Regions from separate parts of the Klebsiella africana genome, predicted to be linked through region 3. Evidence: predicted binding sites of a transcription regulator. Region 3 holds the regulator's gene; each other region holds the start of a gene.

The links. The regulator CRP, encoded in region 3, controls carbon source genes, mostly activating them, when cyclic AMP is high. The targets are predictions, from matches to a motif close to ATGTGANNNNNNTCACAT.
Region 1: a site for CRP is predicted at 6,132-6,149, ahead of ldtB (L,D-transpeptidase). Genes of this name have one in related genera too.
Region 2: a site for CRP is predicted at 4,384-4,401, ahead of pth (aminoacyl-tRNA hydrolase). Genes of this name have one in related genera too.
Region 4: a site for CRP is predicted at 1,164-1,181, ahead of uxuA (mannonate dehydratase). Genes of this name have one in related genera too.

Annotation. Positions count from the first base shown of each region.
Region 1 covers NZ_CP084874.1:3,512,354-3,519,719, forward strand. Annotated here, with positions in the region: gene LGL98_RS17000 (formate C-acetyltransferase/glycerol dehydratase family glycyl radical enzyme) at 1-1,024, shown strand, start outside; gene LGL98_RS17005 (Cof-type HAD-IIB family hydrolase) at 1,204-2,019, shown strand; gene LGL98_RS17010 (DUF1479 domain-containing protein) at 2,160-3,425, shown strand; gene LGL98_RS17015 (ABC-F family ATPase) at 3,503-5,095, opposite strand; partial or broken gene LGL98_RS17020 (tyrosine-protein phosphatase) at 5,144-6,059, shown strand; gene ldtB (L,D-transpeptidase) at 6,258-7,172, shown strand; gene LGL98_RS17030 (GntR family transcriptional regulator) at 7,301-7,366, opposite strand, start outside.
Region 2 covers NZ_CP084874.1:2,004,137-2,011,502, forward strand. Annotated here, with positions in the region: gene LGL98_RS09690 (VasL domain-containing protein) at 1-876, shown strand, start outside; gene LGL98_RS09695 (sugar ABC transporter substrate-binding protein) at 1,008-1,922, shown strand; gene LGL98_RS09700 (DUF1869 domain-containing protein) at 2,006-2,335, shown strand; gene ychF (redox-regulated ATPase YchF) at 2,417-3,508, opposite strand; gene pth (aminoacyl-tRNA hydrolase) at 3,626-4,210, opposite strand; gene ychH (stress-induced protein YchH) at 4,482-4,757, shown strand; gene LGL98_RS09720 (MerR family transcriptional regulator) at 4,979-6,025, shown strand; gene dauA (C4-dicarboxylic acid transporter DauA) at 6,026-7,366, opposite strand, start outside.
Region 3 covers NZ_CP084874.1:415,501-422,866, forward strand. Annotated here, with positions in the region: gene argD (bifunctional acetylornithine/succinyldiaminopimelate transaminase) at 1-429, shown strand, start outside; gene LGL98_RS01895 (YccS/YhfK family putative transporter) at 419-2,497, opposite strand; gene crp (cAMP-activated global transcriptional regulator CRP) at 2,549-3,181, opposite strand; gene LGL98_RS01905 (OsmC family protein) at 3,488-3,892, shown strand; gene LGL98_RS01910 (phosphoribulokinase) at 3,951-4,820, opposite strand; gene LGL98_RS01915 (YheU family protein) at 4,857-5,075, opposite strand; gene LGL98_RS01920 (hydrolase) at 5,072-6,031, opposite strand; gene LGL98_RS01925 (ABC transporter ATP-binding protein) at 6,288-7,366, opposite strand, start outside.
Region 4 covers NZ_CP084874.1:528,098-535,463, forward strand. Annotated here, with positions in the region: gene LGL98_RS02535 (Zn-dependent oxidoreductase) at 71-1,087, opposite strand; gene uxuA (mannonate dehydratase) at 1,385-2,449, shown strand; gene arcB (aerobic respiration two-component sensor histidine kinase ArcB) at 2,598-4,937, shown strand; gene elbB (isoprenoid biosynthesis glyoxalase ElbB) at 5,171-5,824, shown strand; gene mtgA (monofunctional biosynthetic peptidoglycan transglycosylase) at 5,821-6,546, shown strand; gene npr (PTS phosphocarrier protein NPr) at 6,610-6,882, opposite strand; gene rapZ (RNase adapter RapZ) at 6,879-7,366, opposite strand, start outside.

The DNA.
Region 1 (7,366 bases), 2.1 Mb from region 3:
GGAAGGCGGCCGCGATGCCACCAGCGGCGAGGTGTTCCTGCCACAGGAGCACGCCCTGTCGAAAGGCAACTTCGCTAACTTCGATCAGGTGCTGGCCGACTGGGACCGTCAGATTCGTTACTACACCCGTAAATCAATTGAGATTGAATATGTGGTCGATACCATGCTTGAGGAGAACGTTCACGATATTCTCTGCTCGGCACTGGTCGACGACTGTATCGAACGGGCGAAGAGCATCAAGCAAGGCGGCGCGAAGTATGACTGGGTTTCCGGCCTGCAGGTGGGCATCGCCAACCTCGGCAACAGCCTGGCGGCGGTGAAAAAACTGGTCTTCGATCAGGGCGCCATCGGCCAACAGGAGCTGGCGAAGGCGCTGGCGGAAGACTTTGCCGGGCTAACTCACGAGCAGTTGCGTCAGCGGTTGATTAACGGCGCACCGAAGTACGGTAACGATGATGACAGCGTCGACGAACTGCTGGCGCGGGCCTACCAGACCTACATCGATGAGCTGAAGCAGTATCACAACCCGCGCTATGGCCGCGGCCCGATTGGCGGCAACTATTACGCCGGCACGTCGTCTATCTCCGCCAACGTTCCGTTCGGCGCGCAGACCATGGCAACACCGGATGGCCGTAAAGCGCACGCTCCGCTGGCAGAAGGAGCCAGCCCGGCCTCCGGTACCGACCATCTGGGACCGACGGCGGTCATCAGTTCAGTGGGTAAACTGCCCACCGGGGCGATCCTCGGCGGCGTGCTGCTTAACCAGAAGCTGAATCCGTCAACGCTGGAGAATGAGGCCGACAAACAGAAGCTGATGGTGCTGCTGCGTACCTTCTTCGAGGTGCATAAAGGCTGGCATATCCAGTACAACATCGTGTCGCGCGACACGCTGCTGGAGGCGAAGAAACATCCTGACCAGTACCGCGATTTAGTGGTCCGCGTCGCTGGATACTCGGCGTTCTTCACCGCCCTGTCGCCGGATACTCAGGACGATATCATCGCCCGTACCGAGCATACGCTGTAACCCTTCGTGCCCGCTGGCGCTACGCTGAGCGGGCCAACCCAGTTCAGCAGGCCGGGTAAGGCCACTCCGCCACCCGGCATTTTCTCTCTGCGTGCACTTTCATTCGAAATAAATTTGTGCTCCCCATCACATTGTAATTAGAATGTTACTGGTCGAAGTTAAGCCAGGAGCACTCTCTTATGACCGTTAAAGTTATCGTCACCGATATGGACGGAACTTTTCTCAATGACGCCAAGCAGTACGACCGCCCGCGTTTCCTCGCCCAGTTTGCGCAGCTCAAGCAGCAAGGTATTGAATTTGTTGTCGCCAGCGGCAACCAGTACTATCAGCTGATCTCATTTTTCCCGGAAATTCGCGAGCAGATTTCATTCGTCGCAGAAAACGGCGCTCTGGTTTATGAACATGGCAAGCAGCTGTTCCACGGCGAACTGACCCGCCACGAATCACAGGTGGTGATTGGCGAATTGCTCAAAGATCCACAGCTCAACTTTGTCGCCTGCGGCCTGCAGAGCGCCTACGTCAGCGATAAAGCCCCGGATGCCTTCGTCGAGCTGATGGCGAAGCACTACCATCGCCTGCAGCGGGTGAGGGACTATCACGCCATCAACGACACCCTGTTTAAATTCTCGCTTAATCTGCCAGACAGCGAGATCCCGCAGCTGATCGATAAACTCCATGTGTCGCTCGACGGGATCATGAAGCCGGTCACCAGCGGCTTTGGCTTTGTCGATTTGATTATCCCTGGCCTGCATAAAGCCAATGGCATCAGCCGCTTGCTCAAGCGCTGGAACCTTTCGCCGCAGCAGTGCGTCGCCATCGGCGACAGCGGCAATGACGCCGAAATGCTGAAACTGGTGAAATACGCCTTCGCCATGGGTAACGCCGCCGACAGCATCAAGGCTATCGCCGGATACGCTACTGACGATAATAACCATGACGGCGCGCTGAACGTCATTCAGGCCGTCCTCGACAGCTCCGCTCCCTTCAACGACTAACGCTTCACCGGGGTATAGCGCCCCGGCTATTCCATTTTGTGCGCAACAGCAAGATTTTAAACTTGCATTAACTCCATTTTAACTTAAATTAACGTTTGTAATATTTAATACTTTCGAATGAAAGATACAGCGAGGTTATTATGGCTGCTCTCCCGACCCACGAAACACTTCCCGCCGATCACAAAGCGGCGATTCGCCAGATGAAACAGGCCTTACGGGCGCAAATCGGCGACGTTCAGGCGGTATTTGATAAACTTTCCGCGCACATCACAGAGCGTCTGGAAGAGATTGAGGCCCTGAAAGCCGCAGGCCAGGAGGTCTGGCCGACAATCCCGTTCAGCGATATCGCCGAAGGAAAAGTGAGCGATGCCCAGCGCGCGGCGATTAAACGCCGCGGTTGCGCGGTGATCAAGGGGCACTTCCCGCGCGACCAGGCGCTGGCCTGGGACAACGCGATGCTGGAATACCTCGACCTGAACCACTTCGATGACGTTTACAAAGGACCTGGCGACAGCTTCTTCGGTTCGCTGGAGGCTTCGCGTCCGGAGATCTACCCGATCTACTGGTCGCCCTCACAAATGCAGGCGCGCCAGAGCGAGGAAATGGCGGCAGTGCAATCTTTCCTCAACCGCTTGTGGCGCTTTGAGCAGGACGGCACGCGTTGGTTCGAGCCGGATGTCAGCGTGATTTACCCCGACCGTATCCGCCGCCGCCCGCCGGGAACCACCTCGAAGGGGCTGGGCGCGCATACCGATTCCGGGGCGCTGGAGCGCTGGCTGCTCCCTGCCTACCAGCAGGTTTTCGCCAACGTCTTTAATGGCAATATCGACGCCTACGACCCGTGGGACGCCGCGCACCGTACCGAAGTGGAAGAGTACACCGTGGATAACACCACCAAATGCTCGGTGTTCCGCACCTTCCAGGGCTGGACCGCGCTGTCGGACATGATCCCGGGACAGGGGCTGCTGCACGTGGTGCCGATCCCCGAGGCGATGGCTTATGTGCTGCTGCGCCCGCTGCTTGACGATGTGCCAGAGGATGAGCTGTGCGGCGTCGCGCCGGGCAGAGTGCTGCCGATCTCAGCGCAATGGCACCCGCTCTTAATTAAAGCGTTAAGTTCGATTCCGGCGCTGAATGCCGGTGATTCGGTCTGGTGGCACTGCGACGTCATTCACTCGGTGGCGCCGGTGGAAAATCAACAAGGCTGGGGCAATGTCATGTATATCCCCGCCGCGCCGATGTGCGAAAAGAACCTGGCCTATGCGCAGAAAGTAAAAATCGCCCTGGAAAAAGGCGCCTCGCCGGGGGATTTCCCGCGTGAGGACTATGAAGCCAGCTGGCAGGGCCGCTTTACCCTGGAGGATCTGAATATTCACGGCAAACGGGCGCTGGGTATGCCGGTCTAATCGTCATACGGCCCCGGCGTTTCATGTCGTTAGTCACCCGGGTAAGGCGTAGCCGCCACCCGGGTCACGGACAGGGATTACTCAATACCTTTGCTGCGCAGGTAATCTTCGTAGTTGCCGCTGAAATCGATTACGCGTTCTGGGGTTATCTCCAGTACGCGAGTCGCCAGCGAGCTAACGAACTCACGGTCATGGGAGACGAAGATCAGGGTGCCCTGATACATCTCCAGCGCCATGTTCAGCGATTCAATGGATTCCATATCCAGGTGGTTGGTCGGTTCGTCCATCACCAGGATGTTTGGCTTCTGCATCATCAGCTTACCGAACAGCATGCGCCCTTTCTCGCCACCGGAAAGTACTTTTGCCGGCTTTTTGATATCGTCCTGGCTAAACAGCAGACGGCCGAGGATGCTGCGTACCGCCTGCTCGTCGTCGCTTTCCTGCTTCCACTGGCTCATCCACTCGAAGACCGTCAGGTCATTTTCGAACTCGTACTCATGATCCTGCGCGTAGTAGCCAATTTGCGCGTTTTCAGACCATTTCACGCTGCCGTTATCCGGCTGCAGTTCGCCTACCAGGGTTTTCAGCATGGTGGATTTACCCACGCCGTTGGCGCCCAGAATGGCAATCTTCTCACCCACTTCCAGCAGCAGGTTAACGTTTTTGAACAGCGGACCTTCATCAAAGCCTTTGGTAAGGGCTTCCACTTCCAGCGCGTTACGGAACAGTTTCTTGTCCTGCTCGAAGCGGATAAACGGGTTCTGACGGCTGGAGGCTTTAACTTCTTCCAGCTTGATTTTGTCAATCTGGCGCGCGCGCGAGGTGGCCTGACGCGATTTAGAGGCGTTGGCGCTGAAGCGGCTAACGAAGGACTGCAGGTCCGCAATCTGTGCTTTTTTCTTGGCGTTGTCCGCCAGCAGGCGCTCCCGCGCCTGAGTAGCCGCGGTCATGTATTCGTCGTAGTTGCCGGGATACACGCGCAGCTCGCCGTAGTCGAGGTCCGCCATGTGAGTGCAGACCATGTTCAGGAAGTGACGGTCGTGCGAAATGATAATCATGGTGCTGTCGCGATCGTTCAGCGTCTGCTCCAGCCAGCGAATGGTATCGATGTCCAGGTTGTTCGTCGGTTCATCGAGCAGCAGGATATCCGGATTGGAAAACAGCGCCTGCGCCAGCAGGACGCGGAGCTTCCAGCCCGGCGCAACTTCGCTCATCGGGCCGTAATGCTGTTCAACCGGAATGCCGACGCCGAGCAGCAGTTCGCCGGCGCGCGCTTCCGCCGAGTAGCCATCCATTTCGCCATATTTGACTTCCAGGTCGGCCACTTTGTAGCCATCTTCTTCGCTCATCTCCGCAAGGGCGTAGATGCGATCGCGCTCCTGCTTCACTTCCCACAGCTCGCCGTGGCCCATGATGACCGTATCCAGCACGGTGAACGCTTCAAAGGCAAACTGATCCTGACGCAGCTTACCGATGCGCTCGTTCGGGTCGAGAGAAACGTTGCCCAGCGTCGGTTCGAGATCGCCGCCGAGGATCTTCATAAAGGTCGATTTACCGCTGCCGTTGGCGCCGATCAGACCATAACGGTTGCCGCCGCCAAATTTAACGGAGATATTTTCGAACAGCGGCTTACTGCCAAACTGCATGGTAACGTTGCTGGATACTAGCACGGGGATATCCTGAAAAAAGAGTATGAGGGGTGTGATACAGCAGACATTATGCCAGCAAATGACACACTTTTCACGGCCTGCGGTAAATTCCACCGCGGCGCTTGTGCTAAGGTCTTTGTCAGACGAGCCTGCGCCCCGCGCTCAAACGGTTATTCTGTACGTCATTATGAGGAGCCCTATGACCACCAGCCTACCGCGACATCCGGCCTTTTTATCACTGCAGGGCGGCATTAATTTTCGCGACCTGGGCGGCCAGCGTGCCGCCGACGGACGCCGTGTACGCAGCGGCAAGCTGCTGCGTTCCGGCGCGCTAAACCGGTTAACGGCAGAGGATCTCAACCACCTGGACACCCTGCCGCTCAGCCGGGTACTCGACTATCGCGACCCCGGCGAGGTGGCCCGTACCCCGGACAAACTTAGCCCGCTCACACACTATCTTAACGCGCCGGCCAATCCACCGGTTAGCGAGGTCAACGCGAAGGTTACCGAGCTGAATGCCGCCACCCTCAACGCGCTGAACGGCGAACAGTTTATGCTGCAACTCTATCGCCAGCTGCCCTTTAACAACCCGGCCTATCGCCAGCTCGCCGCGTGGCTCACCACCCCTTTTGACGGTGCCTTACTGCAACATTGCGCGGTCGGCAAAGATCGCACCGGCGTCGGCTGCGCGTTAACCCTGTTCGCCGTCGGCTGCGACAGCGAAACGGTGATGGAGGAGTACCTGCTTACCCACGGCATGTTGACGCAGGTGGAGGCCTGGATGCTGGATATGCTCGGCAACGACCTGACGGCCCAGGGGCGCCAGAGTCTGGCGGATATCCTGACGGTGAAAGAGTCCTATCTTGCTGCCGCGCTGTCGGCCATTCAGCAGCGCTATGGCACCATCGACGCCTGGCTGGCAGAAGAGTACCAGCTCACCGGCCCGGTTCGCGCCGCCCTGCAGACCCGTCTGCTGGAAGAATAACGGTTTTTTTCACCCGGTGGGGGGGCTTGCATCGCCCGCCGGCGTGCGGCAGCCGAAGCGATAGGGAAAAAAATGTGATTTCGTACACATCTGATTTACCTGTTCAGCGGAATGCACATATAATGCGCTCCCATCTACTGTCTGAATCATTTAACAAAGGCCTGTGTGGCGTTGATTTCGCACACGACATTAAAGACTATGAAATTATCTACACTCTTAGCGGCAGCCTTCGCCATCGTAGGCTTTTGCAATACAGCGTCTGCTGTCACCTATCCTTTGCCAACCGATGGCAGCCGTTTGGTTGGTCAGAACCAGGTCATCACCATTCCGGATGATAACAAGCAGCCGCTGGAATACTTCGCGGCGAAATATCAGATGGGGCTATCCAACATGCTGGAAGCCAACCCGGGGGTGGACACCTATCTGCCGAAAGGCGGTAGCGTACTGAACATTCCTCAGCAGCTGATCCTGCCGGATACGGTGCATGAAGGGATCATTATCAACAGCGCGGAAATGCGTCTGTACTACTACCCGAAAGGCACCAACACCGTCATCGTTCTGCCGATCGGCATCGGCCAGTTGGGTAAAGATACGCCGATCAACTGGACTACTAAAGTCGAACGTAAGAAGGCCGGCCCGACCTGGACGCCGACCGCCAAGATGCATGCGGAATACGCTGCCGCCGGCAACCCGCTGCCTGCCGTCGTACCGGCTGGTCCGGATAACCCGATGGGCCTGTACGCGCTGTATATCGGTCGTCTGTACGCCATCCACGGCACCAACGCTAACTTCGGTATCGGCCTGCGCGTAAGCCACGGCTGCGTACGTCTGCGCAACGATGACATCAAATTCCTGTTTGAGAACGTGCCGGTCGGCACCCGCGTACAGTTTATCGATGAGCCGGTAAAAGCGACCACCGAACCGGATGGCAGCCGTTATATCGAGGTGCACAACCCGCTGTCGACCACCGAAGCGCAGTTCCAGGGCGGCGAGATCGTGCCGATCACCCTGACCCAGCCGGTACAGGCAGTTACCAGCCAGTCTGATGTTGATCAGAATGTGGTTGAGCAGGCTATCCAGAACCGCTCCGGTATGCCGGTGCGTCTGAACTAAGTTCAGTATGACAAGAAAAACGGCGGGCCTGATGCCCGCCGTTTTTTTATCGGCATTTTCCCGGACGACCAAACCTGCCAACACCCTGGCCCTGCTAAGCACTATGCAAACAGGCGACCTCCCCCGATCTAGCCGTTATTCACCAGAATAATCCCGCCGTGATCGTAGCGATAATGGCAGTGGGCATACTCCAG
Region 2 (7,366 bases), 1.6 Mb from region 3:
CCAGCGCTTCCCACCGCGCCGCCGGTGGCGGTGTCTGACGCGGAACTTCCCGGCGCTCTGGTCAGTGAAGAGGATGTGGCGGAGGTTGAAGCAGTGCCAGAACTAAAGCGTAGACCAAAGTCTGAGCCGCTGGCTCCGCCTTCACCAGCAAAGCAGCCCGCGCCGGTGGCGGCGTCTACTCCGGCAGGCGTTCCGCGCTGGAAGCCATTTATCGCCGGGATGGTTACCATGCTGGCGGTAACGGGTATCGCCGTCGGCGGATGGCTGGCGCTGCGTCAGTCCGACTTGCCGCCCATTTCGGTGACCCAAAATGTGATACCGGGCCTGTCGGGGACATCTCCCCTGATTCTGGTGGATCTGCCCCAGACGCAGCGCCAGCTTGGCGAGCTTGCCCGCCTGGCGCCGGACTGGGCGGTCAGCTACGGCGACCAGTTGGTCCACCAGGCCCTGATCCGCTGGCCGGATCAGGCACAACCGCTGGCGCAGCAGTGGCGGCAGCAGTTGAGTGCTGCTGCGTTGCCCGCGGAAAACCTTACCGGCTGGTCGGAGGGCATGCAGCAGCTGCAGCGGCTCGCCGGCCAGCTCAATGCCCTCGACGAGCAGAAGGGGAAGTACCTGACGGTGAGCGAACTGAAAACCGCAGTATTTGCCATCACGCAGTCGTTTAACCGCGCCGTTCCGCTGGAGGAGCAGCTGCGCCAGTTGGCCGCGCTTCCCGCTGATCAACCCTGGCCTGCCGCCCGCGGAAGCCTCGCGGAGCTGCATCTGCAACAGCTGATAGTGGAATATGCCCTGCTGAAGCGAAAACAGCCGGCGTCGCCGGCCGCTGCGCTCCCCGTAACCGGTGAGCCCTCGGTGAGTGAGGTGGTGAAATAAAGTGTGCGCATGGCAACATTTTCTTTACATCCTTATTGCAAGAACAGAACGCCCTTCGTAGTCTGAAAATGATTTAAATATATCGTTTGAAATTATATTGAAAATTTTATTTCGATTTCTGAGGGCATACTATGAAGCACTGTAAAATCATCCTGTTAGTAGGCCTTCTGGCCAGTTCCGCTTCGGCATTAGCGGAGAAGATCGGCGTCTCAATGGCCTACTTCGATCAAAACTTTCTCACCATTATCCGTCAGTCCATTGAGAAAGAGGCCAACGCCCGCCACGTCGACGTGCAGTTTGAAGACGCCCGCGGCGACACCGGACGCCAGGCCGATCAGGTGCAGAGCTTCATCGCTTCCGGCGTGGACGCGATCATCGTCGACCCGGTGGACTCCGCCAGCACCCCGCAGCTGACGAAGATGGCGCAGCAGGCCAAAATGCCGCTGGTGTATGTGAACCGGACGCCGGGGGATAAAACGTTACCGCCCGGCGTGGTGTTTGTCGGTTCGGACGAGCGGGAGTCTGGCACATTGCAGATGGAGGCGCTGGCGAAGCTGGCGAACTATAAAGGCAACGTCGCCATCATGATCGGCAATCTCACTGATGCCGGCGCGCTGCAGCGCACCAAAGACGTGGAGCAGGTAGTGGCCAAATATCCGGCAATGAAAGTGGTGCAGAAACAGCCGGCCAACTATTCCCGCAGCGAGGGAATGGATCTGATGCAGAACTGGACAGGCAACGGAGAAGCGATTGATATTGTGGCGGCGAACAACGATGAGATGGCGATTGGCGCGGCGATGGCGCTGGAGAAAAGCCAGAAGAAGCTGCTGATCGGTGGGATCGACGCCACCCCGGACGGGCTGAAAGCCCTGGCCAGCGATAAGATTCAGGTGACGGTCTTCCAGGACGCCGTCGGTCAGGGCAAAACGGCCTTAGCGGTAGCGTTGAAGCTGATTAAAGGAGAAAAGGTCGAGTCTCATGTCTGGATCCCGTTTGAGTTAGTGACTAAAGAAAACATGCAGACCTATGTGGAAAAGAGTCATTAACGGTAAGGCGCAGGTGCGCGAACCTGGCTGATAAAACCGGGCTGATAATGTGACGCCCGGGCAACTAAATCGGAGGAAAAGACATGGCAACGGCAAGAAGCGGCTATACGCTGCAGGTGATAAAGGCAGGGCAGCAGGGGCATGTTGAAATGAGGTGGGGGCGTCTCGCAGACGTTGATACGCGCGCGGCGGCAGCAGCCATCATGCAGCATATTGGGCGTTCTTCGTCCTCGATGGGCCAGCAGGAGATCAGCCTGTCGCTGACCAATGCCGCCAGCGGCATCTCGGTGGAGCTTCATCACCCGGCCTCAGGGGAAAGCGCCACCCCGGCTTTTATTGAGGCTGAGTTAAAGAAGATTGTGCAGATCGTTGATGGCTACGAGGCGGCAGAAGAGACCCATATTGTGGAGTAGCGTGTCGCCTGGGTAAAAAAAATCCACGCTGAGCGTGGATTTTTTATTGCGCAGCGGTGGCGAAAACGCCAGCCAGCGGGATTAGACGTTGAACAGGAAGTTCATCACATCGCCATCTTTCACGATGTAGTCTTTACCTTCAGCACGCATTTTACCGGCTTCTTTCGCACCCTGTTCGCCTTTGTAGGCAATGAAGTCTTCATAAGCGATGGTCTGCGCGCGGATAAAGCCTTTTTCGAAGTCGGTATGGATCTTACCGGCTGCCTGCGGCGCGGTCGCCCCGACCGGGATGGTCCATGCGCGAACTTCTTTCACGCCCGCGGTGAAGTAGGTCTGCAGGTTCAGCAGAGCGTAACCAGCGCGGATCACGCGGTTCAGGCCCGGCTCTTCGAGGCCCAGCTCAGCCATGAACTCGTCACGCTCTTCATCGTCCAGCTCGGCGATGTCCGCTTCAACGGCGGCGCACACCGGCACCACCACAGACCCTTCCTGCTCGGCGATGGCGCGAACCTGATCGAGGTACGGGTTGTTCTCGAAACCGTCTTCATTGACGTTCGCGATGTACATGGTCGGCTTCAGGGTCAGGAAGCTCAGATAGCGGATGGCGTCTTTCTCTTCTTTGGTCAGATCCAGCGCGCGCAGCATACCGGCGTTTTCCAGCTGCGGCAGGCATTTTTCCAGCGCGGCCAGCTCAACCTTCGCGTCTTTATCGCCGCCTTTGGCTTTTTTGGAGACGCGGTGAATCGCGCGTTCGCAGGTATCAAGGTCAGACAGCGCCAGTTCGGTGTTGATAACGTCGATATCTTCCGCCGGGTTCACTTTCCCCGCGACGTGAATAATATTATCGTTTTCGAAGCAGCGAACCACGTGGCCGATGGCTTCGGTCTCACGGATGTTGGTCAGAAACTGGTTGCCAAGACCTTCACCTTTGGACGCGCCTTTCACCAGGCCCGCGATATCAACGAATTCCATCGTCGTCGGCAGGATGCGCTGCGGTTTGACAATTTCAGCCAGCTTGTCCAGACGCGGATCGGGCATCGGTACGACACCGGTGTTCGGCTCAATGGTACAGAAGGGGAAGTTGGCCGCTTCAATACCCGCTTTGGTGAGCGCATTGAACAGGGTGGATTTGCCGACGTTGGGCAAACCGACGATACCGCATTTGAATCCCATGATTTAAATCACCTTAATCTTTGGATAATCAATCTGTTACAAGGAACAGATTGCAGAAAATTGAATAGCTTTGCCTATTATACACGGTGCGCGGTAAAAATGCCGCACGACAACGGCTTATTGTGCCTTAAAGGCGTGCAAACGGTTGGTCGCTTTGGTCAGCCCGTCCTTTAACCAGATTTCGGTACAGCGCGCCGCTTCGTCGACAGCGTCATCGATCAGTTTCTGCTCGCTGGCCGGTGGTTTGCCAAGCACAAAGCCGACAACCTTGTTTTTGTCGCCCGGATGGCCGATTCCGACGCGTAAACGGTGAAAGTTCGGGTTATTGCCGAGCTTACTGATGATATCCTTCAGGCCATTGTGGCCGCCATGGCCACCGCCAAGCTTAAATTTCGCCACGCCCGGCGGTAAATCCAGCTCGTCATGGGCGACCAGAATTTCATCCGGATTGATGCGATAAAAGGTCGCCATCGCGGCCACGGCTTTGCCGCTGAGGTTCATAAAGGTGGTAGGGACCAGCAGGCGGACGTCCTCGCCCGCCAGGTTGATGCGCGAGGTGTAGCCGAAGAATTTGCTCTCTTCGCGCAGCGGAGCACGATGGCGATCCGCCAGTAAATCCACATACCAGGCACCAGCGTTGTGCCGGGTGGCGGCATATTCCGCACCGGGGTTGGCCAGGCCGACAATCAGTTTAATGGTCACGTTTTCTTTCCTGCATGGGCATTCTCTGCCGCGTAGTGTACTGTCTGCAGGCGCGCTTGACAAAATTCTGGCCAGAAGACAATACCAGCATTGATGATTTACTCACTAAATCATTAGAATTTGATATGGTTCATAGACTTATTTGTAAATTTTTGTCTATTCGCTGTTCACTAATGTGATCGTGTGCGCACTCCTGAGAAAGGACCTTGTCTATACTACACCTATAAGATTTGGGGACATTCCCTGGCAACCCAAAGTCCGGAGGTGACACATGAAACGCAAAAACGCTTCGTTACTCGGTAACGTACTCATGGGGTTAGGGTTGGTGGTGATGGTTGTGGGGGTAGGTTACTCCATTCTGAACCAGCTTCCGCAGCTTAACCTGCCACAATTCTTTGCGCATGGCGCAATCTTAAGCATCTTCGTTGGCGCTGTTCTCTGGCTGGCCGGAGCACGTATTGGCGGCCACGAACAGGTCAGCGACCGCTACTGGTGGGTGCGCCACTACGATAAACGCTGCCGTCGTAACCAGCATCGTCACAGCTAACCGTAGCATGATTTCCCGCATCGGCCGCTGAAGGCCGATGCGCTTTTCTGTGTCTCACTTTATCTCTTCCTCTTTTTCCCGCCATATTACGCTCCCATTCCGTCCTGACCTTCGTGCTGCTATGGTTGCCGCCAACAGTGAAAAACAAGCGCGGTTTTTGCTTGACCCTGACGTTACGTCAGGCTGCAGAGTAGCGGACCTGGCCACAGAGAGGAGCAGTCATGTTAATTCAGGTGGGAGAGCTGGCGAAGCGTGCCGGACTGACGGTGCGTACGCTGCATCATTATGAACAGACGGGGCTGTTAACGCCTTCGGCCAGAAGCGAGGCGGGCTATCGGCTCTATAACCTGTCCGCGGTTCAGCGCCTGCATATGATAAAGGCGCTGGCGCAGGCGGGTCTAACGCTCGCCACAATCAAGGACTATCTCGATCGGCAAACGCTGTCGCTGCCCGAGCTGCTGACGCAGCAGATAGAGACGCTCAACGCCCAACTGCGCGATGTCGGCAGGCTGCGCGACCGACTATTGGTGCTGCGCGAGGCGCTGGCGAGCGGCAATGAACCCGATCTGGAGTCCTGGCTACAGACGCTGGAGTTAATGAAAATGTACGATCGTTGGTTTAGTCAACAGGAGTTAGCCGCGCTGCCGTTTGCGGCACAGGATGAACAGCGGACGCAGGCGTGGCGCGAGCTAACGGAGGAGGTGCAGACGCTGATGGCGAGCGGCTGCCCGACGGACAGTCCGCAGGCGATGCGTCTGGCGACGCGCTGGATGGAGCGCCTGGAGCAGGATACGGCCGGGCGTCCGGAGTTTCTGACCCGCCTGAACGAGATGCATGCCGCCGAGCCGCAAATGGTTGAACAGACCGGCGTCACGTCGGCCATCATCGTCTTTATCACCGAGGCCTTTGCCGAAAGTAAGCTGGCCATCTGGGCGCGGTACCTCGACGAAGAAGAGATGGCGTTCACCCGCCAGCACTATTTTGACCGGCTACAAGAGTGGCCTGCGCTGGTGGCAAAGCTGCATCAGGCGTGCCGGGAGGGCGTAGCGCCGGACTCGGCGTCGGGTCAGGCGCTGGCCCGGGCGTGGCTTGAACTGTTCCAGTCCTACGCCGGTACCCGGCCGCAGACGTTGCAGAAGTTTCGTCGGGCAATGGAGCAGGAGCCGCATTTGATGAAGGGCACCTGGATGACGCCGGCGGTGCTGAGCTGGCTGCAGCAGGCGACCGGATCCTTGATGCGGCAGGCGCAGGGACCTGCCGCCGGGTGATCACAGGTTAGCCAGCGCGGCCTGACGATCCGGGTAGAAGCTCAGACGTCCGGGCAGCGGCTTGACGCCGGCGCGCGCTAGCGTGCGTAGCGGCTGAAACTCGAGGTTAGATACGCGCAATTCACAGCCTTCCGGCAGCTTGTTCACAAAGCGCTGGAAGGCATCCAGACCACCGGCGTCGAGAACCGGCACCGCGTCCCATTTCAGCACCACGATACGCTTGCCGGCGATCCGGGTCTCCAGATCGTTGAACAAGCCTTCGGCGGCGGCAAAGAACAGCGGCCCAATCACCCGCAGCACCAGCACATCGTCTGGCACCTCGACGTTGACCGGCGCCAGATGAGTCATGCGTGCGATACGGCGCATAAACAACAGCGAAGCCAGCACGATCCCGACGCTGATAGCGATCACCATATCAAACAGCACCGTCAGCGACATGCACATCAGCATCACCACGATGTCGTCCTTCGGCGCGTGGCGCAGCAGATTGATGACTTTATGCGCCTCGCTCATATTCCATGCCACCATCAGCAGCAGCGCGGCCATCGCCGACAGCGGCAGCCAGGAGAGCAGTGGGGCGAGGATCAGCAGCGCCAGGATCACCAGCAGGGCGTGGATCACGGCGGCAACCGGCGATGTGGCGCCGGCGCGGACGTTCGCCGCCGAGCGAGCAATCGCCGCGGTAGCAGTGATCCCGCCGAAGAACGGCGCGACAATGTTGCCCAGCCCCTGGCCAATCAGCTCGCTGTTGGCTTTGTGCTTAGTGCCGGTCATGCCATCAAGCACCACCGCGCACAGCAGAGATTCAATGGCGCCGAGCATCGCCATTGAGAACGCGGCAGGCAGCAGAGCCTGCAGCGAGGCCCAGCTCAGGGTAAAGTTTGAGCCCGGCATATCCCAGGGCAATACCAGCTGCGGCAGCAGCTGCGGAATGCCGTTGCCCTGAGAGCCGTCCGCCAGCTGATAATGGAACTGCGAGCCAATTGTGGCGACATCGCCACCGAGCAAATTGACGACCATCATCACCGCGCAGCCAGCCAGTAATGCCGGAAGATGGCCCGGCAGGCGGATACCCAGCCGCGGCCAGAGGATCAGAGTGCCAAGAGTAACGATGCCGATGGCAGCATCTCCAACGTTAATAGTTGGCAGAGCCATCGCCAGCGCCGCCACTTTCTGCAGGTAATGCTCCGGCACATGGGGCATCTGCAGGCCGAGGAAGTCTTTAATCTGCATGGTGCCGATGGTGATACCGATCCCGGAGGTGAAGCCGAGGGTGACCGACAGCGGGATATATTCGATCAGGCGGCCAAAGCGCGCCAGACCAAAGAGGATTAAAAAGAT
Region 3 (7,366 bases):
GCCATGCTGACCACCCACGAGATCGCCAGCGCCTTCCATGCGGGCTCCCATGGTTCAACCTACGGCGGCAACCCGCTGGCCTGCGCGGTCGCCAACGCCGCCTTCGATCTGATCAATACCCCGGCGGTGCTGGATGGCGTGAACGCGAAACGCGAACTGTTCGTCAAACACCTGCAGCAGCTGGATGCCGAGTTTGATCTGTTCAGTGATATTCGCGGAATGGGCCTGCTGATCGGCGCGGAACTGAAGCCGCAGCACAAAGGTCGCGCGCGTGATTTCCTCTATGCCGCGGCCGACGCCGGCGTTATGGTGCTTAACGCCGGGCCGGACGTAATGCGTTTTGTTCCCTCGCTGATCATCGACGAGCAGGATATTGCCGAGGGGATGGCGCGCTTTGCTCAGGCCGTGGCAAAGGTGATTAACGGCTGATCTTCCGCAGCCAGATGCCATGATGCGGCCGCTGACGCCATGCCACTGATGAAATGGTGTGCATGGTGTTCAGATGGCCCAGAATGCGTTGCAGATGCTGCTCCAGGGTACTTAACGGACCGACTGGCACCTCGCTTTCCGGCGACTCCATAATATTGGCATCCCCTGCGCTGCCGGGACCATCGCTGTCCAGCCGCTGCTGGCAACGCTGCAGCGCAATCTCGCAGGATTCGAGATAGCGCTGGGCAAGATCCGGGGTGAGCATCGTATGCTCCCGGGCCAGGGTGGTCATGGCGTTGATGTGTTCGACGATAAACTGGCTGTGCGTTACCCACAGCTTCATATCTTCCAGATAGTGGGTATTAAACCCCGGCTCCTGCATCGCCTGATTCAGGGAGTTGTAGAGCGCGTTGTGCGCCTGGTTGACGCGCATGCGTTGATAGGCCAGCGCGGGTGCTTTCGGGTCGGGGCTGAGGATCAGGCGAATCGCCTGCTGGTCGGCCTCCAGCGCATCGTGGGCATTTTTTTTCAGCAGGCCGCTCTGCCACTGTGGCCACAGCCAAACCATCCCGCCGAAGGCGATCAGGCAGCCGATAAGCGTGTCGATCAGCCGGGCGATAATAAACTGTTCCCCGTTGAGCGTCAGCAGCTGCAGGGTATACACCGCCGTCACCGTAAAGCCTACCATCGCCCAGCCATAGTGTTTGCGGATGATCAGATAGCTAAGCAGGGTGATCAGCAGCATCCCGCTCAGGGTATAGCTCTCCGGAACGTGAAAGTGCAACGTCAGGCCGGCGATGATCAGGCCGGCGAGCGTTCCCGCCGCCCGGTGGACAATTCGCACCCGCGTGGCGCCATAGCCGTTCTGGGTGACGAAGAGCACGGTCATCAGGATCCAATAGGGCTTAGGCAAGTGCAGGGCGTTGCCCATCAGGCTGGCGATGCTCAGCATCACGCTGATGCGGGCGGCATTGCGCAGCGCGGGCGATTTTAGCGACAGGTAGTTCTTTAGTGCGGGAAACAGCGGTAAACGACGCTCTTTGTCGGCCATCAGATCTCGGGCATACAGCGGACGCTGGGTATGCAGCACCCGGGCGATGCGGCTGAAGTGCCAGGCGCAGAAGTGGCCGACCGGGTTATCCGGATGTTGCCTGGCGATCTTTTCCAGAGCCTCGATCTGTTTATCCATTTGAAAGCGCTGCGGGAAGCGATGATAGAGCATGTCATCCGCCAGCACGCGAAGGCGGGCGGCGACGGTCTGCGCGTTCCAGCGGATCACCGCTTCGGCATGGCTGCGTTCTACCAGCTTTTGCACCTCTTCCGGCTGATGCAGGCTGACCGAAATATGCTCCTGCAGATCCAGCCCCATCTGGAACGCCCGCAGCAGGCGCTTGTGGTCGTTGCGTTGGTTAGCGGCCAACATATGCATCTGCTGATAGCACTGGGTAATCAGGTCGACCACCTTCTGCTGGCGGGTGAGCAGCGGCGGCAGGGCGGTCGACGGATCGGTATGCTGGGTCAACAGACTGTATTTAGCTTCACAATAGTCGGCCAGTTCCCGGTAAAGCAGGCTTAACGACTCCCGCAGCGGCTGTTCGCGCCACAGCCAGAACCAGAACCAGTTAAACACGCCGTACCACAGCGTGCCGAAGGCGTAGATCAGCAGCGGCTCCCAGATGGGCATATTGCCCGCCAGGCTCAGGGTAAAGATGGCGGCGATCAGCGATGCGGGCAGCAGACGCGCGTGCAGCGAACTGATCTCCGCGGTGACGCCGAGCAGCAGCGCCAGGCCGCTGAGGATAAGCGGTAGGGGGATCGCCTGGGCGAGAAGTAACTGCACCACCAGGCTGCATCCGGCAAACAGGCAGCCGCCGATAATCAGGCGTTTGAAAAAACGCTTATGCGGGGTATCAAGACCGGCAATATTGCAGCAGGCGGGGACTAAGGAAAACAGCAGTCCCTGCTGGAGATGCCCGAGCAGAAGACCGATGGCCACAGGCAGACACAGCACCAGCGTTTGCCGCAGTGCATAGTTGACTTCCGGGTGGTAAATCAGCCTGCGCCACATGAGGGAAAAACAAAAACGGCGTACTGCAGGAGCAATACGCCGCTTAGCAACTTAACGGGTGCCGTAGACGACGATGGTTTTACCGTGCGCGGAAATCAGGTTCTGATCTTCCAGCATTTTCAAAATACGGCCAACCGTTTCACGAGAGCAGCCGACGATCTGACCAATTTCCTGGCGGGTAATTTTAATTTGCATACCGTCCGGGTGGGTCATGGCATCCGGTTGCTTCGCCAGGTTCAGCAGCGTCTGGGCGATACGGCCCGTCACGTCGAGGAAGGCAAGGTTGCCCACTTTCTCAGACGTGACCTGCAGACGGCGAGCCATTTGCGAAGAGAGACGCATCAGAATGTCCGGGTTCACCTGGATCAGCTGACGGAATTTCTTATAAGAGATTTCGGCCACTTCACATGCGGTTTTCGCCCGTACCCAGGCGCTACGCTCCTGACCCTCTTCAAACAGGCCTAATTCACCGATGAAATCGCCCTGGTTGAGGTAGGAGAGGATCATCTCTTTACCTTCTTCATCCTTGATGAGTACAGCCACGGAGCCTTTAACGATGTAGTACAGCGTTTCTGCTTTCTCACCCTGGTGGATCAGCGTGCTCTTTGATGGGTACTTATGAATGTGGCAATGAGACAAGAACCATTCAAGGGTAGGGTCTGTTTGCGGTTTGCCAAGCACCATGCGCGGTTATCCTCTGTTATAAGCTATCTCCGGGCGCCGACACTACACGGCGTCCGGGCATGCAATCGTATTGTTTCCCTATACCTGGGAAGCTGGCTGATGATTTTTCGACAGCCCGTAATGTGAACTCCTCTGCATACATGCAGTACATCAATGTATTACTGTAGCATCCAGACTGTTTTAGCATAGCTTTCGCCGCATGTCTCCTGGTGTCTCGCTTCAGCATGACGCAGGTCGCCTTCCGTTGCGAGAATTGTTATGTGCGCGTAATCTGACAGGAATATTGCGATACTGGAGTTAAATTTTATGCAAGCGCGTGTGAAATGGGTAGAAGGGTTAACCTTTATCGGGGAGTCCGCATCGGGACACCAGATTCTGATGGACGGCAACTCCGGGGATAAGGCTCCCAGCCCGATGGAGATGGTGCTGATGGCGGCGGGCGGTTGCAGCGCGATCGATGTGGTCTCCATTCTGCAAAAAGGTCGTCACGACGTGACCAATTGCGAAGTGAAGCTGACCTCCGAGCGTCGCGAAGAGGCTCCGCGTCTGTTTACGCATATTAATCTGCACTTTATCGTCACCGGTAAAGCGCTGAAAGATGCCGCGGTCTCCCGGGCGGTGGATCTGTCGGCAGAGAAATACTGTTCAGTGGCGCTGATGCTGGAAAAAGCGGTGAAGATCACCCACTCCTATGAAGTGATCGAGGCGTAGTCTTCGCCTGGTGTTGTATCGAATCTCAATCCCGGCCTCCTGGCCGGGGTTTTTTCTTTTAGCCTATCTTACGGCCTTCCATCAGGCGCTCGACCAGCGGCGTCATGATAAGCTCCATCGCCAGCCCCATTTTACCGCCCGGCACCACCAGGGTGTTCATGTGCGAGATAAACGACCCCTGCAGCATCGCCAACAGCCAGGGGAAGTCGATATTTTGCAGATTGCGGAAATGGATCACCACAAAGCTCTCGTCCAGCGAGGGGATCGCTTTGGCGGCAAACGGGTTGGAGGTGTCCACCGTCGGCACGCGCTGAAAGTTGATGTGGGTGCGGGAAAATTGCGGCGTAATGAAGTTGATGTAATCTTCCATCGAGCGGACGACCGAGTCCATCACCGCCTCCCGGGAGTGGCCGCGTTCGCTGGTGTCGCGAATAAGCTTTTGGATCCACTCGAGGTTAACGATAGGCACCACCCCGACAAGCAGGTCGACATGGCTGGCGACATCATGCTGCGGCGTGACAACCCCGCCGTGCAGCCCCTCATAGAACAGCACGTCTGTCGGCTCCGGCAGTGGCTGCCAGGGAGTGAAGGTCCCCGGCACCTGATTCCACGGCACGGCTTCGTCATAGGTGTGCAGGTATTTCCGCGACTGGCCTTTTCCGTGGCGGCCATAGTCGACAAAGGTCTGCTCCAGCAGGCCGAAGTCGTTCGCCTCCGGGCCAAAGTAGCTGATATGTTTGCCCTGATCCCGCGCCTTACGGATCGCCATGTCCATTTCCGGGCGGGTGTAGCGATGAAAGCTGTCGCCTTCCACTTCCGCGGCATGCAGGTTTAGCTGCGCGAAGATTTTGCGAAAGGCAAGGCTGGTGGTGGTAGTGCCCGCGCCGCTGGAGCCCGTGACGGCGATCACCGGATGTTTGGCAGACATAACAACTCCCTGGTTAAACGATGTAGTGGCGTCGCCTTAGCCGTTAAACAGCGCACGCGGCATAATATTGACCGTCTCATGCAGTTCCGACCACACAAGGACCGCTTCTCCGCGTTTCAGCTGCTGTTTTACATCGGCGACTTTATCGGCAAGTGAACGTTCATGTTCACCATAATCGGTGCCTTCACGTAACACAAAGCTTTCAATCAGGTTATCCAGCGTTTCGGGATCCAGATCCTGCCAGGGAATAATCATGCGGGAACCTCCAGCCAGCGGTTTAACCAGTCGGGAATGCGTCTTTCCAGCCACATTTCCGGTTTACGCAGAGTGCCGCTGACGAAGCCAACGTGGCCGCCTTGTTCGGTCAATTGATACTCTACGTTCGCCGGCAGTTGCTCCTGCGGCGGAATAGAGTGGTGATCCATAAACGGATCGTCTTTCGCGTGAATAATTAGCGTCGGCTTAGTGATATCGCTCAGCCGCGGCATGGCGCTGCATTGCCGGTAATAATCCAGCGCATCGGCAAAGCCATGGATCTTGGCGGTGATCATATCGTCAAATTCCCGGATGCGGCGCATCCCTTTGAGCTGGCGTAAATCGACGGGCAGCGAGCCAGGATACGCTTTCAGCTTGCGTGAGGCGTTGGCTTTTAACAGATTGAGCAGATAGCGCTGATAAACCCGCGAGAAGCCCTTATCCATATGATAGCTGCAGGCTTCCAGCATGAAAGGCGCGGAAACGATCACCGCGGCATCCAGCGGGCAGCGGTCGCCTTCTTCTGCCAGCAGGCAGCCCAGCATATTGCCGCCCAGCGAATAGCCGACGGCCGCGGTCGGCGCGGGGCCAAACTCACGCTGCAGCCAGTGCAGAAACCAGGTGCCATCTTCCGTTTCGCCGGAGTGATAAATGCGGTTATTGCGGTTAGGTTCGCCGCTGCAGCCGCGAAAATGCATGACTACGCCCAGCCAGCCGCGCTGCATCGCCGCGTGCATCAGGCCATGGGCGTACGGGCTGTGCAGACTGCCTTCCAGGCCGTGAAAGACGACCAGGCGCGGCTTATGGCGCGCCTGGTACGGATCTTCGCTCCAGGCGAGATCGACAAAATCGCCGTCTGGCAGCTCAAGGCGCTGCCAGTGCGGAGTGAAGCGCAATTTACGGCGGATCAGCCGCGGCAGCATGGTTTGCAGATGACGATTGCCCACGCCGCGCATCGGATGGAACTCACGCGAATCGTTTTCGGGGGGCGTCATGTCTGTGGGGATGATTTCAACCATAGCACCAGAACAATTAATAAACGTGATGATGACTATACCGCGCAGGGCGCGCAGGAGTTAGCCAATATGTGGTCAGTGGGTTCAGGTTACACCAAAAACAAACCATTGATGTCACTGATGACCAGACCACGGGCGGGCAGAAACCCATCCTGCCAGCGGCATCGCAGACGCAGGCAGGATGAGGAAGAAGTGATTAGCCTTCCTGAAGCATGCGCTCCAGCTGCTCCTGTGCCTCCAGCCAGGCCATTTCGCACTCCTCCAGCCCGGATTTCGCGCTGGCCTGCTGCTGCAGGCATTCAGTCAGTTCCGCTTTACGCGAGGCGTCGTAGAGTTCGCTGTCGCCAAGTTTCTCTTCTGCACTGGCCAGCTGCGCGTTGAGCTTATCCATCTCTTTTTCCAGACGGGCGATCTCTTTGCGCAGCGGTTGGGTCTGGCTGCGTAGCTCCGCTTCCCGACGCTTCTGGTCTTTGCGCGCCTGGGCGCTATTGCCGCTCTCTTTTGGCGCCTCGCCGCTCTGGGACTCCTGTTTTTGCGAGTCGCTGAGCCATTGCTGATAATCTTCCAGATCGCCGTCGAACGGTTCGACTTTACCATCGTGAACAAGGTACAGATCGTCGGTGGTGGAGCGGATCAGGTGGCGATCGTGCGATACGACCACCAGCGCCCCTTCAAAGTCGATCAGCGCTTCGGTTAAGGCCTGACGCATATCGAGGTCAAGGTGGTTGGTCGGTTCATCGAGCAGCAGCAGGTTAGGGCGCTGCCAGACAATCAGGGCCAGCACCAGGCGCGCTTTTTCTCCACCGGAGAAGCGGCGGGTTTCTTCGCTGACCTTATCCCCCTGGAAGCCAAAGCCGCCCAGATAATCGCGCAGCTTCTGCTCCAGCTCCTGCGGCGCCAGGCGCGCCAGGTGCTGCAGCGGCGACTCATCGGCGCGCAGGAACTCCAGCTGATGCTGGGCGAAGTAGCCGAGCTTGATGCCTTTGGCGAGGCCGATCTCGCCGCTCATGGGCTGGAGTTCGCCAGCCAGCAGCTTAATCAGCGTCGATTTCCCGGCGCCGTTGCGGCCCAGCAGGCCGATACGCGACCCCGGCACCAGGTTAAGCTTGATGGAGTCGAGGATAATACGCTCGCCGTAGCCAGCGCTGACTTTCTCCATCTTCAGCAGTGGGTTAGGCAGGCTCTCCGGCTGGCGGAAGCTGAAGTGGAACGGGTTATCCACATGCGCCGGGGCGATGAGCTCCATCCGCTCCAGCATTTTAATACGGCTCTGCG
Region 4 (7,366 bases), 110 kb from region 3:
GTATATTATTTATTTCAGGCACAACGGACAAAAGTATATCCGTTGGCCGTTATTTAAAAATGATGGCGGTTTAACCTAACTGCAGCAGCACCTTGCAGCAGGTTTTCCGATCGTTGGCAAATATCTCCATGGCCTCTTTCACCTGTTCCAGCGGCATACAGTGGGTGATTAACGCATCAGGGTGGATAAGACCTCTCTCCATCCAGTCAATCACCAGTGGAAAACGCCCGCTGTTCAGCCGTGAGGAGAAAATGGAAATTTCTTTACTGGTGATACTTTGCTGGGTGAGGGTCGAGGCCTCGCCGGAGAAGCCGAGTATACCGATGCGTGCGGCGGGGGAGGCGAGCAGGATAGCTTCCTGCAGGATCGCCGGATGGCAGGCGGCATCAATGACCAGCGTCGGGGCTAGCTGCCGCTGCGCCAGCTGTTCCGCGAGCGGCAGGTCAGTGTTATCGAGCGTCAGATCGGCGCCGTTTTCCCGGGCCATCTGCAGACGTTCGGCAATGCGATCCACGACGATCACTTGCTTAACGCCATATACCCCCTTCAGCGCCTGAATGATCGTCAGCCCCATCGGGCCAGCGCCGTACACCAGGGCAATATCCTGCGCCGTGGGCTGCAGCTGGGCGGTAATATTTGCCGCGATGGTAAAAGGCTCAACCATCGTTGCCTGACGATCGGTGATTGCCTCGGGGATGCGCCAGGCGTTTTTCGCTGGCACGCAGGCGTAGTCGCTAAATCCCCCGTCGCGGTGAACCCCGATGACCTGGAGCTGCGTACAGACATTCGGCCTTCCTACCGAGCAAGGATAACAATGGCCGCAACTGACAACGGGGTCCACCGCGACACGCTCGCCGATGCGTGCCGAAGAGACCTGCTCACCTACGGCGTCGATGATGCCATAGAATTCATGGCCGATGACGCGGGGATATTTCGCGAAAGGGTTATGGCCGTGATAGATGTGTACATCGGAACCACAGATCCCGGCAAAAGCAATTTTCACCCGTACTTCATGGGCACCCGGAACCGGAACTGGACGAGATTCAATGTTCAGTTGGCCTGGCTCTTTGACGACGACGCTTCTCATTTTGATTCCTTCCATTGTCTTTTTTCTGAACAAATTACGCTATTTTTATTACCATACAAGTATGCAAAAAATCATAATCAGGCCTGGATCACATTTGAGAAAGCTCGGCAGAAAAAGCCATGGCATGATTAATCTATTGAAATGAATTGAAAAAAATTATGAATATGTCCTGAAGAGCCCGCGCGGTAAATCGGGCAGCAGGAATGTGATCGCTATCACGACAGTTAAAACGCATTTGATTATGATTACTGGTATGGTAGTAGGGTATAAATACAAATTTTAAAGCAGGTGATAACGATGCAGATGACAATGCGCTGGTTTGGGCCAGAAGAAGATAAGGTTTCATTAGAACATATTCGCCAGGTGCCTGGTGTTGAGGGGGTGGTCGGCGCACTCTACGACGTCGCGGTGGGTGAGGTATGGCCGGTGGATAAAATTGAGCGTCTGGTCGGCCAGGCGCATGCCGCAGGCCTGAAAATGGAAGTCATTGAGAGCGTCAACATCCATGATGACATCAAAATCGGCCTACCCACCCGTGAGCGCTATATTGCCAACTACCAGCAGACCATCCGCAACCTTGCCCGCTTTGGCGTTAAAGTCATCTGCTATAACTTCATGCCGGTTTTCGACTGGATGAAGACGGATATGAACTACGTCCTGCCGGATGGTTCGTTGACGATGGCTTTTGAGAAGAAAGATATCGATAAGCGGCTGGAAGACGTGGTGAAGGAGGTGCTGGAAAACTCAAACGGCTTCGCCTTGCCGGGCTGGGAGCCGGAACGGCTGGCGGAGGTGCAGACCCTGTTTGCCAAATATAGCGCGGTAGATGACGAAAAGCTGCGGGAGAACCTGGTCTATTTTCTGCAGGCGGTTATCCCGGTTTGCGAAGAGGTCGGGGTGAAAATGGCGATCCACCCGGACGATCCGCCGTACTCCATTTTTGGCCTGCCGCGGGTGGTAAAAAACCGCGACGATCTGGACTGGCTCTGCCGGGCCGTCGATTCGCCCGCCAATGGCATCACGCTCTGCACCGGCTCGATTGCCGAAGATCCAGATAATGACGTATACGCTATCCTGGCCGAATTTACCCGGCGTAAGCGCATTCATTTTGCCCACGTCCGCAATATTAAGCTGATACAGGATAAAGATTTTTACGAGTGCGCCCATCCGTCAGAATACGGTTCTCTGGATATGTACAAAGTGATGCAAGCGCTGTATGACAACGGGTTCGACGGCTATATTCGCCCGGATCATGGCCGCTTCATTTGGGGCGAGACCGGACGGCCGGGCTATGGCTTATACGACCGCGCCCTCGGCGTGACCTACCTGAAAGGACTCTGGGAGGCATTAAGCAAGCGTTAATCCCTTTCCTGATCCCCCTCTTTTTTGCGGCTGGTTCGCCTCGGCAACCAGCCGTCGCACCGTGTCCTTCCCGCATTTTTTGCACAACTTACAGCGCATTGCTCAGAATTGAGTATTATTGTGCGGAGTTGTCGTGAAGGAATCCCTTATGAAGCAAATTCGTATGCTGGCGCAGTATTATGTCGACCTGATGATGAAGCTGGGTCTGGTCCGCTTTTCGATGCTGTTGGCTCTTGCGCTGGTGGTGTTGGCCATCGTGGTACAGATGGCGGTTACCATGGTGCTGCATGGCCAGGTGGAAAGCATCGACGTTATCCGCTCTATCTTCTTTGGCCTGCTGATCACGCCTTGGGCGGTCTATTTTCTCTCAGTAGTGGTGGAACAGCTTGAAGAGTCCCGCCAGCGTCTTTCGCGGCTGGTGGATAAGCTGGAGGAGATGCGCGAACGCGATCTGAAGCTGAACGTACAGCTGAAAGATAACATCGCGCAGTTGAATCAGGAGATTAGTGAACGTGAAAAGGCGGAAGCCGAGCGTGAGACCACCCTTGAGCAGTTGAAGATCGAGATGAAAGAGCGTGAAGAGACGCAGATCCAGCTCGAACAGCAATCCTCCTTTCTGCGCTCCTTCCTTGATGCCTCCCCGGACCTGGTGTTCTACCGCAATGAGGATAAGGAGTTTTCAGGCTGTAACCGGGCGATGGAGCTGTTGACCGGCAAAAGTGAGAAACAGCTGATCCACCTCAAACCGCAGGACGTCTATAACGAAGAGGCGGCGGAAAAGGTGCTGGAGACCGACGAGAAGGTATTCCGCCACAATGTATCGCTGACCTATGAGCAGTGGCTGGACTATCCCGATGGCCGCAAAGCGTGCTTTGAAATCCGCAAGGTCCCCTACTACGATCGCGTCGGTAAGCGTCGCGGCCTGATGGGCTTCGGCCGCGATATCACCGAACGTAAACGCTATCAGGACGCTCTTGAGCGCGCCAGCCGGGATAAAACCACCTTTATTTCCACCATCAGTCATGAGCTGCGTACCCCGCTAAACGGGATCGTCGGGCTGAGCCGTATTTTGCTGGATACCGAACTGACCAGTGAGCAGGAAAAATACCTGAAAACTATCCATGTCTCGGCGGTGACGCTGGGGAATATCTTCAATGATATTATTGATATGGACAAAATGGAGCGCCGCAAGGTTCAGCTCGATAACCAGCCGGTGGACTTCACCAGCTTCCTTGCCGACCTTGAAAACCTATCTGGCCTGCAGGCCCAACAGAAGGGACTACGTTTCGTACTGGAGCCCTCGTTACCGCTACCGCATAAAGTGATCACCGACGGTACGCGTCTGCGGCAGATCCTGTGGAATCTTATCAGCAACGCCGTGAAGTTTACCCCTCAGGGCGGCGGGGTGAACGTCCGCGTGCGCTATGACGAAGGCGATATCCTGCACTTCGAAGTGGAAGACTCCGGAATTGGTATTCCTGAAGCGGAACAGGACAAAATTTTCGCCATGTATTACCAGGTCAAAGACAGCCACGGCGGCAAACCGGCCACCGGCACCGGGATTGGTCTCGCCGTCTCGCGTCGTCTGGCGCGTAATATGGGCGGCGATATCAGCGTTACCAGCCAGCCGGGCAAAGGGGCGACCTTTACGCTTACCGTCCATGCGCCTGCCATTGCGGAAGAAGTGGAAGATACGCTGGCGGAAGACGACATGCCATTACCGGCGCTCAACGTGCTGCTGGTGGAAGACATTGAGCTCAACGTTATTGTGGCCCGTTCAGTGCTGGAAAAACTGGGTAACAGCGTTGATGTGGCGATGACCGGGAAAGCCGCGCTGGAGATGTTCGAGCCAGGCGAATATGACCTTGTGCTGTTGGATATTCAGCTACCGGACATGACCGGCCTGGATATTTCCCGTGAACTGAAACAGCGCTTTGCCGCTGACGAGCTACCGCCACTGGTGGCCCTGACCGCCAACGTGCTGAAGAATAAGAAAGAGTACCTCGACGCCGGGATGGACGATGTGCTGAGCAAGCCGCTATCGGTGCCTGCGCTGACGGCCATGATCAAAAAATTCTGGGATGCGCCGGATGAGGAGACGCAGGACGCGCCGGCGACCGATCGGCATAAAGCCGATGCGGTGCTGGATACCGATATGCTGGAGCAATACATCGAGCTGGTCGGGCCGAAGCTTATCAACGATGGTCTCGCGGTGTTTGAGAAGATGATGCCGGGTTATATGTCGGTTCTGGAGTCTAATTTAACCGCCCGCGACCAAAAAGGAATCGTCGAAGAGGGCCATAAAATCAAGGGCGCGGCAGGTTCTATCGGACTGCGCCACATCCAGCAGCTGGGCCAGCAGATCCAGACTCCGGATCTGCCTGCCTGGTCTGATAATGTCGCTGAATGGGTTGAAGAGATGAAATCCGAGTGGCAAAACGATGTAGCGGTGCTGAAGGCGTGGGTGGCGAAAGCCAGCAAAAAATGACCCCGGACAGACCGGGGTGCGCGAATACTGCGCCAACACCAGGGAACTGGTGGTTGAGCCAGTGTTGTTTGAGTGATGTTGTTACGTGGCGCAACCGAAGAAGTGGATTGCTCGCTCATTAAGATAGCAAAGCTTAACTAATTTGTTACATGAATCAGTAAAATATGTGAAGCATAGCGAGTTAATCGACATTTTTGACTGGTTTCAGCGAGTTGCATGGAGGAGCGAAAGCGATGAAAAAAATTGGTGTGGTACTGAGCGGCTGCGGCGTGTACGACGGCAGTGAAATCCATGAGGCAGTTATTACCCTGCTGGCGATCGCGCGTAACGGCGCGCAGGCAGTATGCTTTGCGCCCGATAAACCGCAGCGCGACGTCATCAACCATCTGACGGGTGAGCCGCTGATGGAACAGCGCAACGTGCTGATTGAAGCGGCGCGTATCGCCCGCGGTGACATCCTGCCGCTGGCGCAGGCGCGTGCGGAGACGCTGGACGCGCTGATCGTCCCTGGCGGCTTCGGCGCGGCGAAAAATTTAAGTAGCTTCGCCGCCGAAGGCAGCGAATGCCTGGTGGATCCCGAGCTGCGGGACCTGGCGCTGGCGATGCATCAGGCCGGCAAGCCGCTGGGCTTTATGTGCATTGCCCCAGCGATGCTGCCGAAAATCTTTGCGTTTCCGCTGCGGATAACCATTGGGACCGATCTTGATACCGCCGATGTGGTGGAAGAAATGGGGGCAGAGCACGTGCCTTGCCCGGTCGATGACATCGTGGTGGATGAAGACAACAAAGTGGTCACCACGCCGGCGTATATGCTGGCGGAGGACATTGCGCAAGCCGCCAGCGGAATTGAGAAGCTGGTGGCCCGCGTGCTGGCGCTGAGCGCATGAGGCTCCGCGTTGCGCCCCTTGCGCTGTTAAAACGTTTGGTGCTGCGCCTGCTACTGATCGCCGCTGTCTTCTGGGGCGGGGGTATTGCGTTGTTTAGCGTGCTGCCGGTACCGTTTTCGGCGGTGATGCTTGAGCGGCAGGTGAGCGCCTGGCTGTCCGGCGATTTCCATTATCTGGCGCATTCCGACTGGGTCGCCATGGATAAGATCTCTCCGTGGATGGGGCTGGCGGTGATGGCGGCCGAAGATCAGAAGTTCCCGGAACACTGGGGATTTGACGTATCGGCGATAGAGAAAGCGCTGGCGCACAATGAACGTCACGAGACGCGGATTCGCGGCGCGTCAACGCTGTCGCAGCAGACGGCAAAGAACCTGTTTTTATGGGATGGCCGTAGCTGGCTGCGCAAGGGGCTGGAGGCCGGGCTGACCATCGGCATAGAAACCGTGTGGAGTAAAAAGCGGATCCTGACCGTCTACCTGAATATTGCCGAGTTCGGCGATGGAATATTTGGTGTGGAAGCGGCCGCCCAGCGCTATTTTCATAAACCTGCCAGCCAGTTGACGCCGGGTGAAGCGGCGCTGCTGGCCGCGGTGCTGCCAAACCCGATCCGCTATCGCGCCGATGCGCCCTCGGGCTATGTGCGCAGCCGCCAGGCCTGGATCCTGCGCCAGATGCGACAGCTGGGAGGGGAAGGGTTCATGCGCGAGCATAAGCTCTATTAACGGGTTAATCCGGCGCCGGGGCTGGTACAGTCTCCAGTCGTCCGTCGCCGGGAAGCGTCACGTTTAGTCTTCGTCAAAGCCAGCGTTAAACAGGGCAATCACCGCGGCGAGGGCTTCCACTTCCTGCGGACCGCTGGCCTCCACCTCTATCTGTCGCCCTTTCGCCGAGTCCAGCATCAGCAGGGCAATCACGCTGTTTGCCTCCGCCTCGGTTCCTTCATCGTTGCGCAGCAGTACTTCGGCATCGAAATTCTGCATCAGCTCAAACAGCTTCATCGCCGGGCGGGCGTGCATGCCCAGCTTATTGGTGATCTCAACGGTCTGCTTTACGGTCATGATTTACGTTTTTCCAGCGTCCGATGACGAGACTGCACGTTCTTGCCGCGCGAGCGGAAGTAGTCAGCCAGTTGTTCAGCAATATAAACCGAACGATGTTTACCGCCGGTGCAGCCAATGGCCACCGTCAGATAGCTGCGATTGTTGGTCTCCAGCATCGGTAACCATAGCTCAAGATAGCTCCGGGTCTGGTAGATAAAGTTGTGCACTTCGGTATGCCGGTCGAGGAAGGCGGCTACAGGTTTATCCAGACCGGTCATCGGGCGCAGTTTCGGATCCCAGTGCGGGTTGGGCAGGAAGCGCACGTCAAAGACGTAATCGGCATCGATCGGGATACCGTGCTTAAAGCCGAAGGATTCGAAGACCATCGTCAATTCACGCTCGCGTTTGCCTAACAGGCGAGTACGCAGCATCTCGGCCAGTTCATGCACCGACATTTCGGACGTATCGACGATCAGATCGGCGCGGGAGCGCAGGGGCTCCA